DNA from 4 places in the Halomonas sp. 7T genome. Region 4 is predicted to be linked to each of the others. Evidence: predicted binding sites of a transcription regulator. Region 4 holds the regulator's gene; each other region holds the start of a gene.
What was found. The regulator PhoB, encoded in region 4, activates phosphate uptake and scavenging genes when phosphate is short. The targets are predictions, from matches to a motif close to TGTCATANNNNTGTCANA.
Positions count from the first base shown of each region.

Region 1 (4,212 bases), 570 kb from region 4:
TGGTTGATTTAATGGAGAAAGCGTTGGAAAAGGTCCCCGCTGAACGGCTGTGGGTGAATCCCGACTGCGGTTTAAAAACCCGTGGGTGGGCAGAAGTAGAGCCGGCTTTGGCAAACATGGTAGAGGCCGCCAAGATATTAAGACAGCGCTACGCGTAAAGAGCGAGCATTGGTGAAGAGTGAGTGTTGATGCATTACCCCGCTGCACTAGGCAGCGGGGGTTTTTGATGGGGTTTGTGGATATAGAGCTAGCTTTTTGACGCGTAGGCGTAAAGCAGTGTTTCCTGAGCGCTAATGGCGTCGCTGTTGCCAGGGCTTTGTAGCTGATAGCTGCCGTCACTTTGCAGCAGCCAGCTTTGGCAGTTATCTACTAGATAGGTTTCAAGATCTTTGCGGACCCGGTTAGCAAGCTTCTTATCCAGCAGCGGGAAGCAGGTTTCAACTCGGTGGAACATATTGCGCGACATAAAATCAGCGCTTGAGCACCAGGTTTCTGACTTGCCGTCGTTGTGGAAGTGGAATACGCGGGTGTGCTCCAAAAAGCGGCCAATAATAGAACGCACGCGGATATTCTCTGAAACACCTTCAATGCCTGGTTTAAGGCAGCACATCCCACGAATAATCAGGTCGCACTCCACGCCTGCCTGGGACGCGCGGTACAGTGCTTTAATCAGCTTAGGCTCTGTCAATGAATTGCATTTGATAATGATATGCCCGCGTTTCCCTTTGCGAGCTAACAGGGCTTCTCGTTCGATCATTTCTATCAAACGCTCATGCAGCGTAAACGGTGCGTGGAGCAGGGTGTCGATTTTGCGCGCGCGGCCCATACCGGAAAGCTGCTGAAAGACTTTGTGCACGTCGGCGCACAGCGCTGTGTTCGAAGTGAGCAGGCTGTAGTCGGTATACAGTTTGGCGGTTTTAGCGTGGTAGTTACCGGTTCCTAAGTGAGCGTAGTAGCGTAGCTCGTTTTTTTCTCGGCGTACGATATGCAGCATTTTGGCGTGAGTTTTATAGGCCATAATGCCGTAAATCACAATGGCTCCAGCTTCTTGTAGCCTTGCTGCTAGCTGAAGATTGTCCGCCTCGTCAAAGCGCGCCCGCAGCTCTATAACGACCGTCACTTCCTTACCGTGACTGGCGGCGTCTACCAAGGCATTAACAATAGAGGAGTCCGCCCCTGTGCGGTAAAGCGTTTGCTTGATGGCTAGCACATCAGGGTCTCTGGCAGCTTCGCGCAGCAGATCTTCAATCGGTGAAAAAGCTTGAAACGGGTGATGCAGTAAAATATCGCTTTTAGCGATCGCGTTAAACAGGCTGCCGCCTTTGAGCACTTTCGGTACGCTGGGTGTAAAGGGCCGATACAGCAGTTCCGGACGGTCTACATCGCCTAGCACTGCCATCATACGGGTTAAGTTAACGGGGCCTTGTACGCGGTAAAGGTCGCTGGGTTCCAGCTCAAACTGACGCAGTAAAAAACTGCTTAGATCATCAGGGCAGTTATCGGCCACTTCTAAACGAACGCCGTTACCGTAACGCCGGGCCAAGAGCTCACCGCGCAGCGCCGAGGCAAGGTCAGAGACTTCTTCCGGGTCAACGGTCATATCCGCATTGCGCGTCAGCCGGAACTGGTAACAGCCACGTACGCGCATGCCAGGGAAAAGCTCCTCAGCGTGGGCGTGTATCATGGAGGATAAAAACACATACTCTGAAAAGCCCTCTGCACTGAGCTCTTTAGGTAGCGCCATGAGCCGAGGCAGTGAACGCGGGGCGGGCAGGATGGCCATGCCCCCTGCGCGACCAAACGCATCTTTGCCCTCTAGCTCTACGATAAAATTTAGGCTTTTGTTCACTAAGCGGGGAAAGGGGTGAGAGGGGTCTAAGCCGATAGGACTAATCACCGGCATAATTTCACGCTCGAAAAATTCGCGAACCCACTCCTTTTGAGCCTCTGTCCACTGATCTCGGCGGCGAAAACGTAGTCCCTGGGCCTCAAGCGCTGGCAGCAGCGTCTCGTTTAAGATGTGGTACTGGCGCTCAATTTGCTGATGGGCCGTCTCGGAGATTTCAGCGAGCACAGCCTTGGGCAGACGGCCGTCAGCAGCGGTGGTGTCGTCACCCAGTGCTAGCTGATGCTTTAGGCCGGCCACGCGAATTTCAAAAAACTCATCCATATTGGATGAGAAAATCAGCAAAAACATCAGGCGGTTAAGAATGGGGTGGGCATCATCTAACGCTTGCTCTAATACCCGAATATTAAACTGTAGGTGTGAGAGTTCGCGGTTGAAGTAGAGCTGCGGGTCGTCCAGGTTCGTTTCTGAATGGGCCTCGCGTGCCTGTATGCCGGTAAGCGTTCGGTTGATGCGCAGTGGCAAATTTTCCCCTTCGCCACTGTACGAATCGCTTAGTGCTAATGGCGTTGAGTCTGAAGATTGATTGTCCATGGCTGCCCCGCATCAATGACTTGTTTTTAAGCATAGCGTGATAATGCTGATGAGCGGCAGTATGCAGAAAGAAGATGACAAACAAGTGTCACCTGTTTGTCATCTTGGCAGCGTAACAACGAAACGGTAGGGGCTAACGCTGAAGCAGTCTGGCAGCTTCAAGGGCGAAGTAAGTTAAAATGCCGTCGGCACCCGCGCGCTTAAAGCACATCAGCGATTCAAGTATCACGGGCTCTGCCTCTAACCAGCCGTTATCGAAAGCGGCGCGATGCATCGCGTACTCACCGCTCACCTGATAGGCAAATGTAGGCACTTGCAGCTCACTTTTGACGCGACGTACTACATCTAGGTAAGGCATGCCGGGCTTGACCATGACCATGTCAGCACCTTCAGCAATATCCATGGCAACTTCATGGAGTGCCTCATCGCTGTTGGCAGGATCCATCTGGTACGTGCGTTTATCTGCTTTGCCCAGGTTGGCAGCAGAGCCAACAGCATCACGGAAGGGCCCGTAGTAGTGTGAGGCATATTTGGCGCTGTAGGCCATAATGCGCACATTATGCAGGTGCTCCTGCTCTAGCACCTGGCGGATGGCGCCAATACGGCCATCCATCATATCGGAAGGCGCTACGACATCAGCACCGGCTTCAGCATGAGAGAGTGCTTGCTTGAGCAGCGTGTCGACGGTGCGGTCATTCTGTACGTAGCCCTGTTCATCAATAATGCCGTCCTGACCGTGGATAGTATAAGGGTCAAGGGCAACATCGGTAATAATACCCAGCTCTGGTAGCGCTTCTTTGAGCGCGCGTACGCAGCGCTGTACGAGACCGTTTGCGTTGTAGGCTTCTTCCGCCAGTTCGCTCTTCTGTTCTTTGCCCACTACGGGGAACAGTGCAAGCGCTGGGATGCCGAGTGCGTGTGCTTCGCAGGCCTGCTCAATGAGCAGGTCGATGGATAAGCGCTCAACGCCGGGCATCGAGGCCACCGCTTCACGCTGGTTTTCACCCTCCAGGACGAACACCGGTAAAATAAGGTCGGCAGGCGTTAACGTTGTCTCCTGCATGAGTCGGCGAGAGAAGTCGTTACGGCGCATGCGGCGCATACGGGTGGCGGGGAAGTGACGGGGACTTGGTGTGCTCAAAGGAGTTCTCCGCAAAACGCTTAATAGGGGGTGCCCGTAGGCTTACCGTGAGTATATCAGCCATCACCTGCGGCGAAAGCCGCCTTGTGGCGGTTAGGCGGACTGACTAAAGTAGAATGTTTGCTAAGTCGCTACGCAAGTGGTGAAAATAATAGCGACCATAAGGAGATAGGCATGACCAAACAGGTAGCAATCGTACTAGCGGGCTGCGGCGTTTTTGATGGTTCAGAAATTTATGAAACCACGCTAACCCTGCTGCGCCTGGATCAGTTAGGCATTGGTTACCGCTGTTTTGCGCCGGATGTAGAGCAGCATCATGTGATTAACCATATCACCCAGACTCCTGTTGAAGGAGAGCAGCGCAATGTACTGCAAGAGTCGGCCCGTCTAGCCCGTGGTGAGATCAGTCCGATCACTGAACTAAACGCCGATGAGTTTGACGCGGTTATTGTGCCCGGTGGCTTTGGCGTCGCCAAGAACCTGTCTGACTTCGCGACACAAGGCGATAACATGCAGGTGTTAGAGAGCTTAAAAGACGCGTTGGCGGGATTTAAGCAAGAAGCGAAACCCATCGGCTTGATGTGTATTGCACCGGTGATGGTGCCTCGCCTGTTAGGTGATGGTATTGCGG
Region 1 covers NZ_CP087112.1:2,531,923-2,536,134, reverse strand. Annotated here, with positions in the region: gene metE (5-methyltetrahydropteroyltriglutamate--homocysteine S-methyltransferase) at 1-158, shown strand, start outside; gene ppk1 (polyphosphate kinase 1) at 248-2,440, opposite strand; gene hemB (porphobilinogen synthase) at 2,574-3,581, opposite strand; gene elbB (isoprenoid biosynthesis glyoxalase ElbB) at 3,756-4,212, shown strand, end outside.
Region 1: ppk1 (polyphosphate kinase 1) is a predicted target of PhoB. The motif match lies at 2,527-2,544, and genes of this name have one in related genera.

Region 2 (4,212 bases), 1.6 Mb from region 4:
GTTTTGGTTAACGCGTATAGCGCCTAGCGACCAGCAGGCTAGAGAAGCATTTAGGTGTTTGTTAGGTGAAATTAGCCACAGCGATGCGCCCGTTCTAGTGCGTTGGATGAGCCTGCTAGACCGTCGTTCCCATGCGACAAGTGTGGAGAGCTGATGCTGGCTTACGTAAAGAAGCGCGCTATCTAGGCGGTCGTTTTTTCAAGCCACGTGAGTGTGGCGATCGCCTGTTCGCGGTGCTCGCCACACACCTGGCTATCAAACTCGAACTGCCTGCACACCGCCGGGCGAGTGGGATGGACAAACAACTTACACAGGTTGTCCTCGCTTAATTGAGCACATCTCACCCCAGCGGGTTTGCCGTGAGGCATCCCCGGTATAGGGGATGTGATGGAGGGGGCGATGCAGCATGCCCCACAGCCGACACGGCACGCTGCCGGCTGCTTCGCAATGATCTTACTGCTCATGTTAATACGTCAGCCATCGCGCCTTTGTTAATCCCTTCAAATGCCTGTACGGAAGATGACTTTCCGCTCTGTACGGATATTTGGTCGGCTAACCATGAGGCAATAAAGCCATTTACTAATGGGTTCGAAAGTAAGCGAACATCATTTATAATGTAGGCTCCGTTCGCCAAGCTTATCGGATATTTACACACATGCGCCACGATGACGGTCGTAAACTTGATCACAAAACATTAGAAGCCATTCGCGTTCGCGCCGTTCAACGGGTCATGGATGGCGAGAGTCCAGAAGTCGTCATCAAAGCGCTGGGGATGAGCCGAGCACGAATCTATGAATGGCTGGCTGCCTACCGCGAGGGTGGCTTTGACGCGCTCAAGGCCAAGCAGATTTCCGGTCGTCCCAAGAAACTGAGCGGTGCTCAGATCCGGGAGCTGTATATCTGGATAACGACCTTTACGCCGGACCAGTTGAAGTTTGATTTTGCCCTGTGGACTCGGGGCCGAGTGCGTGAGCTCATCCGGCAAAAGTTCAACGTCCGGTTAAGCGATGTCTCGGTCGGTCGTCTGCTTCGAAACCTGGGGCTGACGCCTCAGAAACCCCTGCATCGGGCCTACCAGCAAAAGCCAGAGGCCGTGAAACAATGGAAAGAAGAGACCTACCCGGAAATTCGCAAGGAAGCAAAAAAAGTCGGCGCCACCATCTATTTCGGCGATGAAGCCAGCATTCGGTCTGATTATCACAGTGGCACCACCTGGGCACCCAGGGGTGAAACTCCGATCATCCGTAATACGGGCAGTCGCTTCAGCATCAATCTGATCTCGGCCATCTCGCCTCGCGGCGAGCTTCGCTTTAAGACCATTCAGGGCAACATGAACACCGATGCGTTTCTTGGTTTCCTCAAGGCTCTGGTGCAAGACGTTGACAAGCCGGTTTTCCTGATCCTCGATAACCACCCGGTTCATCATGCTCGTCGGGTTCGAGACTATGTTGAGAGTCTCGACGGCAAGCTCAGGTTGTTCTTCCTGCCGCCGTACTCGCCGGAGCTGAATCCTGACGAGTCTGTTTGGGGCTATATCAAATACCATCACGTCGGTAAAAAGATCATTAACAGCAAAGAACAACTTCGGAGCACTGTTTACCGGCAGCTTCGACGTTTGCAAAAATTGCCACGACTATTGAAATCGTTTTTTGGCCATCCGGATTTGGCTTATATCTCCGGGTAATGTTCGCTTACTTTATTTCGAATTAGTAAGTGCAAGGCTGTCCTTGCCCACCCTTAAGGCCACACCTTGAATTGCTGCCCGTTTCCAGATCCACCCCACCATAGTCAGCACCTGGAAGCGCGACCTATTGGAGAGCGCGTCCGACCTCCTCGAAGGCAAGAGTATAGTCGGTAAGCAATTCGATGAACTCAGCACGGACGAACTGTACCGTGAGATTCGCCGACTGACGGTGGAACGCAATTTTTGTTGCTTAAGCTCCTGGGTGGCTCGTTCCACTTTGGCTGAGCTCCATGTATTTCACAGAGCCCTTCGGAAAATCCTTGCGAACCAAAAGCACTTCATCAAACTGTCACGTCAGTGACACGACGGTGTCATCTCTCAGCTTTATCGTTCAATTGTAACTCGCAATACGGCGAGCTTATTTATTGCAAAAGGTGATCCTGTGGCCCCAACTCAATCAACCAATGTGATGCTTCGAGTCGAGAGTATGGGCGTAACCTACCCGGGAAACGTCCTCGCGCTCAAACCCACCAACGTTCACTTTCACAAGGGCGAATTCACCGTGCTACTGGGACTTTCAGGCGCGGGTAAATCCACTCTGCTTCGTTCACTGAATCACCTGGTTAAGCCCACAACCGGGAAGGTTGTGTCTGGCGAGTTTGGTGAACTGACCAACCGTAGAATCCTGCGACAGCACCGCAGCCGCACCGCCATGGTGTTCCAGCATCACCAGCTGATCGAACGATACACCGCGTTACAGAATGTGCTGACAGGCAGACTTGCGTATCACGGTACTTGGCGAAGCCTGCTTCCCCTGCCCCGGCAGGACCTGGAGTTGGCTCTGCAATGCCTCGACCGCGTAGGTCTGGCTGACAAAGCGCTTTCCCGAGTAGATCAGTTGTCCGGCGGCCAGCAGCAGCGGGTTGGAATCGCCAGAGCATTGGTGCAGCAACCATCCATGATTCTTGCCGATGAGCCCGTTGCCAGCCTGGATCCGGCCACTTCTGAAAAGGTACTCGGCCTACTGCGCGATATTTGTCAGGAAGATGGAATCACCGCGGTTATTTCCTTGCACCAATTGGAATACGCCCAGCGTTTTGCAGACCGGATCATCGGCCTTTCGAACGCTCATATCGTTTTTGACGATGCTCCTGAAAACCTGAAATCGAAACACCTGGACGAGATTTACCACCGTTCACCCAGCGTGGTAGCTGCGGAAGGCAAACCAGCCATCCATAAACCTAAGACCACCCCGATAACAACAGACGTACTGGAGATAGCACAATGAAGACAATGATTCACTCTTTGCTGGCTCTGATAATGATGCTCGGCATCCATTGGTCAGCCCATGCCGCAGATACAGACCCTGATCTTTTGAAAGTTGCCTTGCTGCCGGATGAGAACGCGTCAGAACTGATCAAGCGAAACCAACCTTTGAAGGATTACCTGGAAACCACTCTTGGTAAGGAAGTAGAACTGATTGTTACCACCGATTACTCCTCCATGATCGAAGCCATGCGTTTTGGCCGAATTGACCTGGCTTACTTTGGTCCGTTGTCCTATGTGATGGCCAAGAGTAAGAGTGACATTGAACCCTTTGCCGCCATGGTGGTAGACGGGAAGCCGACTTATCGCTCCATCATTATTGCCAATGCGGACTCTGGCGTTGGCTCCTTCGCGGATATCAAAGGCAAGAAAATGGCCTACGGTGACCGCGCATCCACTTCCAGCCACCTGATCCCCAAGACCGTACTCCTTGAGAAGGCAGAGCTCGAAGCCGGAAAGGACTATGAGGCTCATTTCGTCGGTAGCCATGACGCTGTTGCGGTTAACGTCGCCAATGGCAATGCCGACGCCGGAGGGTTGTCCGAAGTTATCTTCGAGCATGTGATGGACCTCGGTTTGATTGATCGGAGCAAGGTCAAAGTGCTGGGCTACAGCGGTGACTTTCCTCAATACCCCTGGGCCATGCGTTCGAACCTGGCCCCTGAGCTGAAGAGCAACATTCAGAAAGCCTTTCTGCAGATCGATGACCCGGAGATTCTCGACAACCTGAAGGCTGAGGGATTCGCGGCAATTACCGACGAAGATTACGATGTCATCCGCGCTATGGGTGGCCTGCTCAATCTTGATTTCGCAAAAATGTGAGGAGTGCCCCATGAACTATACAACGAAGGAACCGGCGACTCTGTCGCCGGCCCCGTCGGCCTCCGTGCTGGATGAGCACGCGAAAGGCTGGCGGAAAAAACTCGGACAGTCGCTGTTAGTGCTGCTCATCATTTTTGTCGCAAGTTGGCACGTAGGGCTGCTCAATTTCAATACACTTGCCAATGGCGTGCCAGCCATAGGCACACTCATTGGCGAATCTCTTCCACCTGACTTCACCAATGTGGCCAGCTGGGTGTCGCCGTTAATCGACACGCTTGCGATGAGCATTGCCGGTACTGCCATTGCAGTAACCTTGTCTGTGCCACTGGCATTCCTGGCTGCGCGCAACACCTCTCCACATCCGGTGGTGTTCCAAGTAA
Region 2 covers NZ_CP087112.1:1,522,830-1,527,041, reverse strand. Annotated here, with positions in the region: gene LOS15_RS07040 (AAA family ATPase) at 1-154, shown strand, start outside; gene LOS15_RS07035 (YkgJ family cysteine cluster protein) at 183-464, opposite strand; gene LOS15_RS07030 (IS630 family transposase) at 656-1,684, shown strand; gene phnC (phosphonate ABC transporter ATP-binding protein) at 2,127-2,972, shown strand; gene phnD (phosphate/phosphite/phosphonate ABC transporter substrate-binding protein) at 2,969-3,832, shown strand; gene phnE (phosphonate ABC transporter, permease protein PhnE) at 3,843-4,212, shown strand, end outside.
Region 2: phnC (phosphonate ABC transporter ATP-binding protein) is a predicted target of PhoB. The motif match lies at 2,021-2,038, and genes of this name have one in related genera.

Region 3 (4,212 bases), 880 kb from region 4:
GCTCAAACTGTATACGCCGCTGCATCACGACGCCTACCCCCATAATGGCGACCCCGATCAGAACCGACAGCAGAAAGCTTTGACCAAAAGAGAGATCTAACCCAACGTGGCTAAGACCTTTCGTGAGGGTGACCATCGAGACAATAAAGCCGACCAGGAAGATGTAGCCCGGCACGTAGCGCTTGGCAGCGGCAAACGGGTCGTTGCTTTCGAAAATCAGATGATGCACTGATTTAAACAGCACAAAGCCAATGCTACCGGCCAGTAAAGGCGACACAACCCAGCTTGAGGCAATTTGCCCCACCTTGCCCCAAGCGACCGCTTCCATCCCCAGGCCCACTGCACCAAAGCCGACAATAGCGCCCACAATGGAATGGGTGGTCGATACCGGCCAGCCGCGAGCAGAGGCAATCATCAGCCAAATCGCAGCGGCCAGCAGCGCGGAGAGCATGCCGTACACCAACAGCTGCGGGTTTGCTTCTAACAGTGCCGGGTCGAGCATACCGCCCCGAATCGTCGCGGTGACTTCACCACCGGCCAGCCAGGCGCCTAAAAATTCGAAAATAACCGCAATAATGATGGCCTGCTTGATGGTGATCGCTTTCGACCCCACCGAGGTTCCCATGGCGTTGGCCACATCATTGGCGCCAACGCCCCACGCCATAAAGAAACCAAACAAACAGGCTAAGATGATAAAAATGTCACCGTGCTGGGCAATAATCAGCATGGGGTTCCCTTAGCGAGCAGTCAAAATCTGTAGGCGGCTGCCCACGCGTTCGGCGCGATCGGATAGCTCGCCCACCCAATCAATGATCTTGTAGAGAAAGATCACATCTACCGGTGGCAGCTGGCTTTCCAGCTCGAACAGACGGCGGCGGATAGCGACTTGTTGATCGTCAGCCTGATGCTCCAGGGTGTGCAGTTCGCGGATCATGTTCTGCATTACCTCCGACACATTGCGGCCAAAACCCGATTCCAGCAGATCTTTCAGCTCTTCAAGCGCTTGGCGCGCTTGAGCGACACAAGCCACGCTGGTAATCATGTATTCACGCATGAGATCCGCCAGCTCGTCGGGCACGCGCATTTTACGGCCCAGCATGATGCCGGTAATGTCGCGTACTTTATTAGCGATCTTGTCCTGTACACTGATCAAGTCGAGCAGGTCAGAGCGCGATACGGGTAAGAACATCGTATTGGGTAAGTTGAGCCGCAGCTCGGTTTTCAGCGTGTCCGCGTCGTGTTCTAACCGGGTCACGTTTTCGCGTAACGTGGTGGCGGTTTCCCAATCACCACTAAGGGTTGCCTCGAAGAACGGCAACAGTTGATCGGCACATTCATTGGCCTTGACGATGTGGGCCAGCAGCGGCTGGAATGGCGAGCGGCCAAACATCGCGGAAAAAGGGTTGGAGGTAACCATATAGCCTTTAGCCTGTTTTCGGGGAGCCTGGAAATGGCGGGCGCCAGTATAAAGAGTGCGCCCGCCGCCGTCATAAAAAGTTCACATTGCCTTTAAAAACGCACCCACTCGTCTCACTTCCAAGGTGGCTAATGCCATGAAAAATTCAACTGCCAATACCGCTGTCAACGAAATCGAGCTTAAGTTAGCGCTGCCTTCCACACAGATAGACGCGCTGTTTAACCACCCAGCCGTGACAGGTACGGCGCCATTAAAACAGCACTTGGTTAATACCTACTTCGATACGCCCAGCGGTGATTTAGCGAAGGCACAGATTGCCGTGCGCCTGCGTCAAGTCGATCACCACGTGTTGCAAACGGTAAAAACCGCAGGCCATGGCGGCGGTGGCTTATCCAGCCGGCAAGAGTGGGAGTGGGTGCTTACCCACCAGCAGCTTGACGCTACCGCCTTGAGAGAATTACCCCCCTTTCAAGGTGAGCTTCTAAGCGCCATTGAACAGCTAGCCCCAACGCTAAATACCGACTTTACCCGTCACAGTTGGCAGCTGACGTGGCAAAATAGCCACATTGAGCTGGTGTTGGACAACGGGGAGATCACTAGCGGTGGTGCCTGCGCCCCCATTTGCGAAATCGAACTGGAGTTAAAAGCTGGCGAGCCCGAGGCGCTATGGTCGCTGGCACTCGCGCTCGCAGAAAGTGTGCCGCTGCGTCCGTCTGATAGCAGTAAAGCTGCCCGAGGCAATGCTTTGGCCGCTCACCATTGGCCGCTTCCTGAGGCCAGCACACCTTCTCAATGGCTACACCGTGCGACGGTCGCGCTGGACGCGTATCACGACAGTGGACAGGACGCGCATTTAGTAGCGGCCCAGCAGGCTTTGAGCGCCCTTGCGACGCATCCTTTATTAGCGAGTCGCCTTCGCCCTACCGCTCAGCAGTTGCCCACAGCACTTAACCACAGTGGGCAACCTAGCGCGGGCTATGGCCACGCCGCGTTAACGCTGGCCCATCGCTTGGCGGGGCAAACCACGCTACGCTAATACGCATTAGCCTACTTCAGGAAGATTCGATGAGTTTTCATTTAACTCCCGGTGCAGAGGGACTGCGCACACGGCTTTTCCATATTATTTTTGAATCGGATACGCCGGGGTCCAAGGCATTTGATATTGCGCTGATTATCGCCATTTTACTGAGTGTCTTGGTGATTCTCTTGAACAGCGTGGACGCCTACGCCGAGCGCTACGGGGAATTTTTCTTCTATGTGGAGTGGATGTTTACTCTGCTGTTCACGGTTGAACTAGCGGTGAGAATCTACTGCCTTGAACGCCCTACGATTTATTTAAAAAGCTTTTATGGCGTTGTGGATGTGATTGCCATTATTCCCACCTGGCTAGTGCTGCTAGTGCCCGGCGCCCAAGGACTAGTGATTGTTCGCCTGCTTCGTGTGCTGCGCATTTTCCGCATTTTGCGCTTAATGGAGTTTGTCGGCGAAGCGCGGCTATTAATGGATGCCCTTAAGCGCAGCCTTCGCCAAATCCTGCTGTTTTTTAGCAGCATTCTGATGGTCGTCACGCTGTTCGCCGCGCTGATGTACACGATTGAGTCGCCAGAAGCAGGCTTTACCAGCATTCCCATGTCGATTTATTGGGCGATTGTCAGCATGACCACCGTGGGCTACGGCGATATTGTGCCTGCCACCCCGCTTGGTAAGGCGATCACCGTTATTTTAATGCTCATTGGTTACTCGATTATTGCCGTGCCTACCGGCGTGTTTTCCGCTCAAGTAATCCGCTCCATTCGCGAAGATCGCTATTCAGAAGAAGCCTGCCCCGGTTGCGGCCACGACCGACACGAAAAGCGCGCCCGCTACTGCCTGCGTTGTGGCACATGGCTGGATGAAGAGAGCGAAGACCCACGCAAAAGCAATCAACAGCACCACCCAGATACATAGTCTTGCCCATATACATAGCCTAGGTGGTACTTCCTAACGCTTTAGCGGATACGCTTTAGCTGATAAAAGGAGCAATATCGCCGCGCCCTTCCCGAACCACTTTGGGCGGCAGCTCACGCAGGTCAATCACACTGGTAGGATCTAAATGACAGGCACCACCGTCGATAATGGCGTCTAAATGAGCGCCAAAGCGTTCACGAATCTCTTCAGGATCGCTCATTGGCAGGTCTTCACCGACCGGAATTAGCGTAACGCTCATCAGCGGTTCCCGAAGCGCATCTAGCAGTGCATGGGTAATGCGATGATCAGGGACACGTACACCAATGGAGCGGCGCTTCGGGTGCAATAACAGGCGCGGCACTTCGGTGGTGGCATCCAGAATAAACGTGTAAGGGCCAGGCGTGTGCGCTTTTAATAGCCGAAACACGGCGTTATCGACCTTGGCGTAGGTCCCTATCTCTGAAAGATCCGAACATACCAGCGTAAAGTTGTGTTTATCGTCTAAAGAGCGCAGCCATTTTATTTTCTCAATCGCCTTTTTTTCGCCCAAGTGGCAGCCCAGCGCATAGCCTGAGTCTGTCGGATACGCGACCACACCGCCGTTACGAATAATTTCTATCGCTTGGTCGATCAAGCGCTTTTGCGGATTTTCTGGGTGTATCTGGAAATATTGGCTCATCGCTTGCTCCTGCTGGTAGGGCTATGTTCGCTAGGTATTTTTTAGCTTTATCCGTTCAGCTTAGCTGATTCGCAGGCTTGTCACCCACGCGCCAGCATTCCACTGGGCGCATCACGCAGATGCGCGAGGCGCGGGTGCTCCCAGATAGGTGGCGCAGCGGTACGAGGGA
Region 3 covers NZ_CP087112.1:345,130-349,341, reverse strand. Annotated here, with positions in the region: gene LOS15_RS01670 (inorganic phosphate transporter) at 1-727, opposite strand, end outside; gene LOS15_RS01665 (TIGR00153 family protein) at 737-1,417, opposite strand; gene LOS15_RS01660 (CYTH domain-containing protein) at 1,554-2,453, shown strand; gene LOS15_RS01655 (ion transporter) at 2,483-3,364, shown strand; gene LOS15_RS01650 (L-threonylcarbamoyladenylate synthase) at 3,420-4,043, opposite strand; gene LOS15_RS01645 (PHP domain-containing protein) at 4,124-4,212, opposite strand, start outside.
Region 3: LOS15_RS01660 (CYTH domain-containing protein) is a predicted target of PhoB. The motif match lies at 1,486-1,503, and genes of this name have one in related genera.

Region 4 (4,212 bases):
GGTGGAGAGCAGCGGCTTGCTGTAGTCATCGCCGCTGTCAGCGCTAACTAGCGTGATAGTGCGCGTATCTCCCTGGCGGCGCAGCGCGCGGGCTAAGCCAACGCCCGCCATGCCGGTGCCAATAATCACCAGCGCTGCGTGGGGGGGAGCGGTACCTTGTTGAGACGATGGGGGCATGCAGTCACCAAAAGTCGGTGGAACAAAAGCCTGTGAGAGCACCATGTTACACTACCGCCCACTTTTTTGACTGCCTTGGAGAATCCGGTGAAGGCTCCAGTTTTACGGCAAACCCAGCCGTTTGTGCACTGGCTACCCGTTAATGCGCTGCGCCCTTCGATGAGTGCGCCCTGGCAGCACTGGGTGGCGTCTACTGACTCGTTAACGGCGCGTCTCACGGCGGCGGCAGGCGACAAGCCGTTTCGAGTGCGTTTAGTACGCCAAACCATTGGTTTGCCCCAGCGGGATGAGGCGCTGGCCTTGGGTATTGAACCACGCCGCTATGCATGGCTGAGGGAAGTCGCGCTCTGTGTGGACGATACACCTTGGGTCGTTGCCCGCTCGGTGGCACCGCTCACCCAACTGCAGGGGAAAGGCCTAGAGGGGCTTGGCGAGCGTTCGTTAGGCAGTTGGCTGTTTCGCCAGCCTGATTTAGTGCGCGGCCCTTTGTATGCCACTAAACACTGGCCCCGCTTTGCCCATCACCTCTGTGCGCCTACGGTGGCCGGCGTTTGGGGGCGGCGCTCGGTTTTTCAGCACAGCGGGCTTTCACTACTGGTTCAAGAGTATTTTTTATCCACTATGGCGGATGATCTTGGCCTGCCTTCGCGCTAGGCTAAGACGGCATCTTTTTTCGTGAGGTAAGCATGGATCGTTCTCTGTTGCGGCCAACGGGGTGGGCTCGGGTGGCGGATTTTTTACAGCTGATGCGCCTGGATAGGCCGATTGGCACCTGGCTATTGATGTGGCCAACCCTATGGGCGCTGTGGATTGCGGCAGAGGGGGTGCCTGGGCGCGATGTATTGCTGATCTTTATTGCTGGTGTTTACGTGATGCGCGCGGCGGGCTGCGTGGTAAACGATTACGCGGATCGCCATTTTGATGGCCATGTGAAGCGCACTAAGCACCGGCCGCTTGCCACCGGTCGCATCAGCGAAACCGAAGCGCAGCTGCTGTTCGTTGGGCTAGTAGCGGCTGCGTTTATTCTGGTGCTGCTTACCAACGGGTTTACCGTCTTGCTCTCTATTGGCGGCTTAGCACTGGCGTTTATTTACCCCTTTATGAAGCGCTACACCCACTTTCCCCAAGTGGTGCTAGGGGCGGCTTTCTCCTGGGCGATACCCATGGCGTTTGGCGCCGTGCTGGGGAGCGTGCCCCTTGAGGCGTGGTTGCTGTTTTTCGCCAACGTATTGTGGACCGTGGCCTACGATACCCAGTACGCCATGGTTGACCGCGACGATGACTTAAAAATCGGTATTAAATCAACAGCGGTGCTGTTCGGAGATGCTGATCGATTAATCATTGGCTTGCTACAACTCGCCACGCTGGCGCTGTTAGCCTGGGTCGGGCTACGCGTAGGGTTAGGCGGTTTTTTCTGGCTGGGGCTAGTCGCGATGGCAGCGACGTTTGCCCATCAGCAGCGGCTAATTGCGCACCGTGAGCGTGATGGCTGCTTCCAGGCATTTCTGAATAATTACTGGTCGGGGCTGCTTATTTTTGCCGGTATTGCCCTGAGCTGGTGGCCAATCACTGGCTAAATATGGTGCTTGTCATAAAATTGTCACCAAGTCATGGTGTTATCGTCACAGATATTTCATTGAACTGTTTTCTATGAGCTAGTTCCATTGCACACCGTGAGGCCTAGGAATGACCGCCAAGACCGTTTTGATTGTCGATGATGAGGCGCCGATTCGCGAAATGATCGCAGTGGCGCTGGAAATGGCTGACTATCACGTGCTTGAAGCGGATAACGCCCAAGATGCCCATGCAATGGTGGTCGACCATCAACCCGATCTGCTGCTACTGGATTGGATGATGCCCGGCACCAGCGGTATCGAGCTTGCAAGGCGGCTCAAACGCGAAGAAGCAACCGCTGAAATCCCGATTATTATGCTCACTGCCAAGGGGGAAGAGGATAATAAGATTCAAGGTCTTGAAGCGGGCGCTGACGACTACATCACCAAGCCGTTTTCACCGCGTGAGCTGGTGGCCCGCTTAAAAGCCGTACTGCGACGCACGACCCCCAGGGGTGTTGAAGACCCTATTGAAATTAACGGCCTGCTGCTCGACCCGGTGAGTCACCGAGTCAGTGCGCATGGTGAAGCGCTAGAAATGGGTCCCACCGAGTATCGCCTGTTGCAGTTTTTTATGACCCACCAAGAGCGCGCCTATACCCGCAGCCAGCTGCTTGATCAGGTTTGGGGTGGCAATGTGTACGTTGAAGAGCGCACCGTTGATGTACACATCCGCCGTTTGCGTAAAGCCCTGGGCGAAGCCCACCAAAACCTTATCCAAACAGTGCGAGGTACTGGGTATCGCTTCTCCGCACGGGTGTAACGCGTGCGACTCTGGGGGCGAGAACTGTGGCGAATTGCTTGGCTGGCGACTCTAGGGGTTTTGCTAGGCTGGGCGTTAGGCGCGCCCGGGCTGGGGCTGGCTACAGGGCTGGCGGTGTGTTTGTTTTATCACCTTCGCCAGCTGCGGGCGCTGTTTCAATGGCTAACGTTGCATCCCCAAGATGAGCCACCCTCGGCACGCGGTATGTGGGGCGAGCTATTTGATCGTCTCTACCGCTACCAAAAGAGCCAGCGTATTACGCAGGCACGCCTGCGGGCGACCCTTGCGCGTATTCAAGAATCCTCAGAAGCGATGCGTGACAGCGTTGTCATGCTGGACCGCCACGGTGACTTAGAGTGGTGGAATAGCGCCGCTGCAGAAATGCTGGGTCTACAAACCGCCCATGACCGTGGGCAACATATTACGAACTTGCTACGTGACCCGCGCTTTATCAGCTATTTCAATGCCAATGAGTATGGCGAACCCTTGACACTGACCTCGCCCATTGATGAGCGCCGAATTTTACAGTATCAAATTACCCTTTATGGCGACGATGAGCGGCTCGTCATGGCGCGAGACATTACCCGCCTGCATCGCCTGGAGCAGATGCGTCGCGACTTTGTCGCCAACGTCTCCCATGAGTTACGCACACCGCTAACCGTACTTTCCGGCTATTTGGAAACATACAGTGATTTAAGCGACCAGTTACCACCGCGCTTAGGCCGTGGAATTGGGCAAATGGAGGCGCAAACCAAACGCATGCAGAGCTTGGTCAATGATTTGCTGCTGCTCTCACGGTTAGAAATTGACCAAGGTGGAAAAGATCACCAGCCGTTTGCCGTTGGGCCGTTACTTGAGAGCATTCGTCAGGATGCCGTGGCGCTTTCCAGCCAGCAGCAAGGGGGGCATGCTGCAAGTAGCCTGCTGCATAATATCGACGTGCGCATTGAGGGAGAGGCGCAGCTAGTGGGCAGTGAGCAGGAAATTCGCAGCGCTATTTCTAATCTTGCGTTTAATGCTGTTCGCTACACACCGACAGGGAGTCAAATAACCCTAAGCTGGACCACACAAGAGAATGGATGCGCCTGCATCGCGGTGGAAGATAATGGTGAGGGGATTGACCCTGTCCATATCCCTCGGCTGACCGAACGTTTCTACCGGGTTGATAAAGGGCGCAGCACGGCGACTGGCGGCACTGGCTTGGGTCTAGCCATTGTTAAGCATGTGCTGCTACGCCATGACGCCCAGCTGCACATCGTCTCCCGGCCTGGTGAGGGCGCGAGGTTTCGCTGCGTATTTCCTGCCACTCGGGTCTTGGCCCGCTAATTCGACGGTGCTTGCCACGCTATTTACCCTCATCGTCTATTTGCTTTCACAGTCGCCCCGCCTTGATGAACAATTTTTGTATAAGTGTGTCAGTTTGACTGCTAAGAATGGTCAAACCCTGCGCATGTGTCATTTTTAGTCACTTTTGCGGTTTTAAGCGTGCTTTCCGAGCGGTCAAAAAGACATTATAAAAAATAATAAGTATTTGTATTTTATGATTTTATTATTTTTTTTGGCAAAGTGGCACAGGTGATGCAGTTATCTTGGTAAGGAAGATAACCGCTGGAACTGGTAAGCCTATATGGCACTCTTCCTTAAATTTAGCGGTATCAA
Region 4 covers NZ_CP087112.1:3,102,555-3,106,766, forward strand. Annotated here, with positions in the region: gene LOS15_RS14535 (NAD(P)/FAD-dependent oxidoreductase) at 1-177, opposite strand, end outside; gene LOS15_RS14540 (chorismate--pyruvate lyase family protein) at 265-831, shown strand; gene ubiA (4-hydroxybenzoate octaprenyltransferase) at 864-1,754, shown strand; gene phoB (phosphate regulon transcriptional regulator PhoB) at 1,864-2,553, shown strand; gene phoR (phosphate regulon sensor histidine kinase PhoR) at 2,557-3,879, shown strand.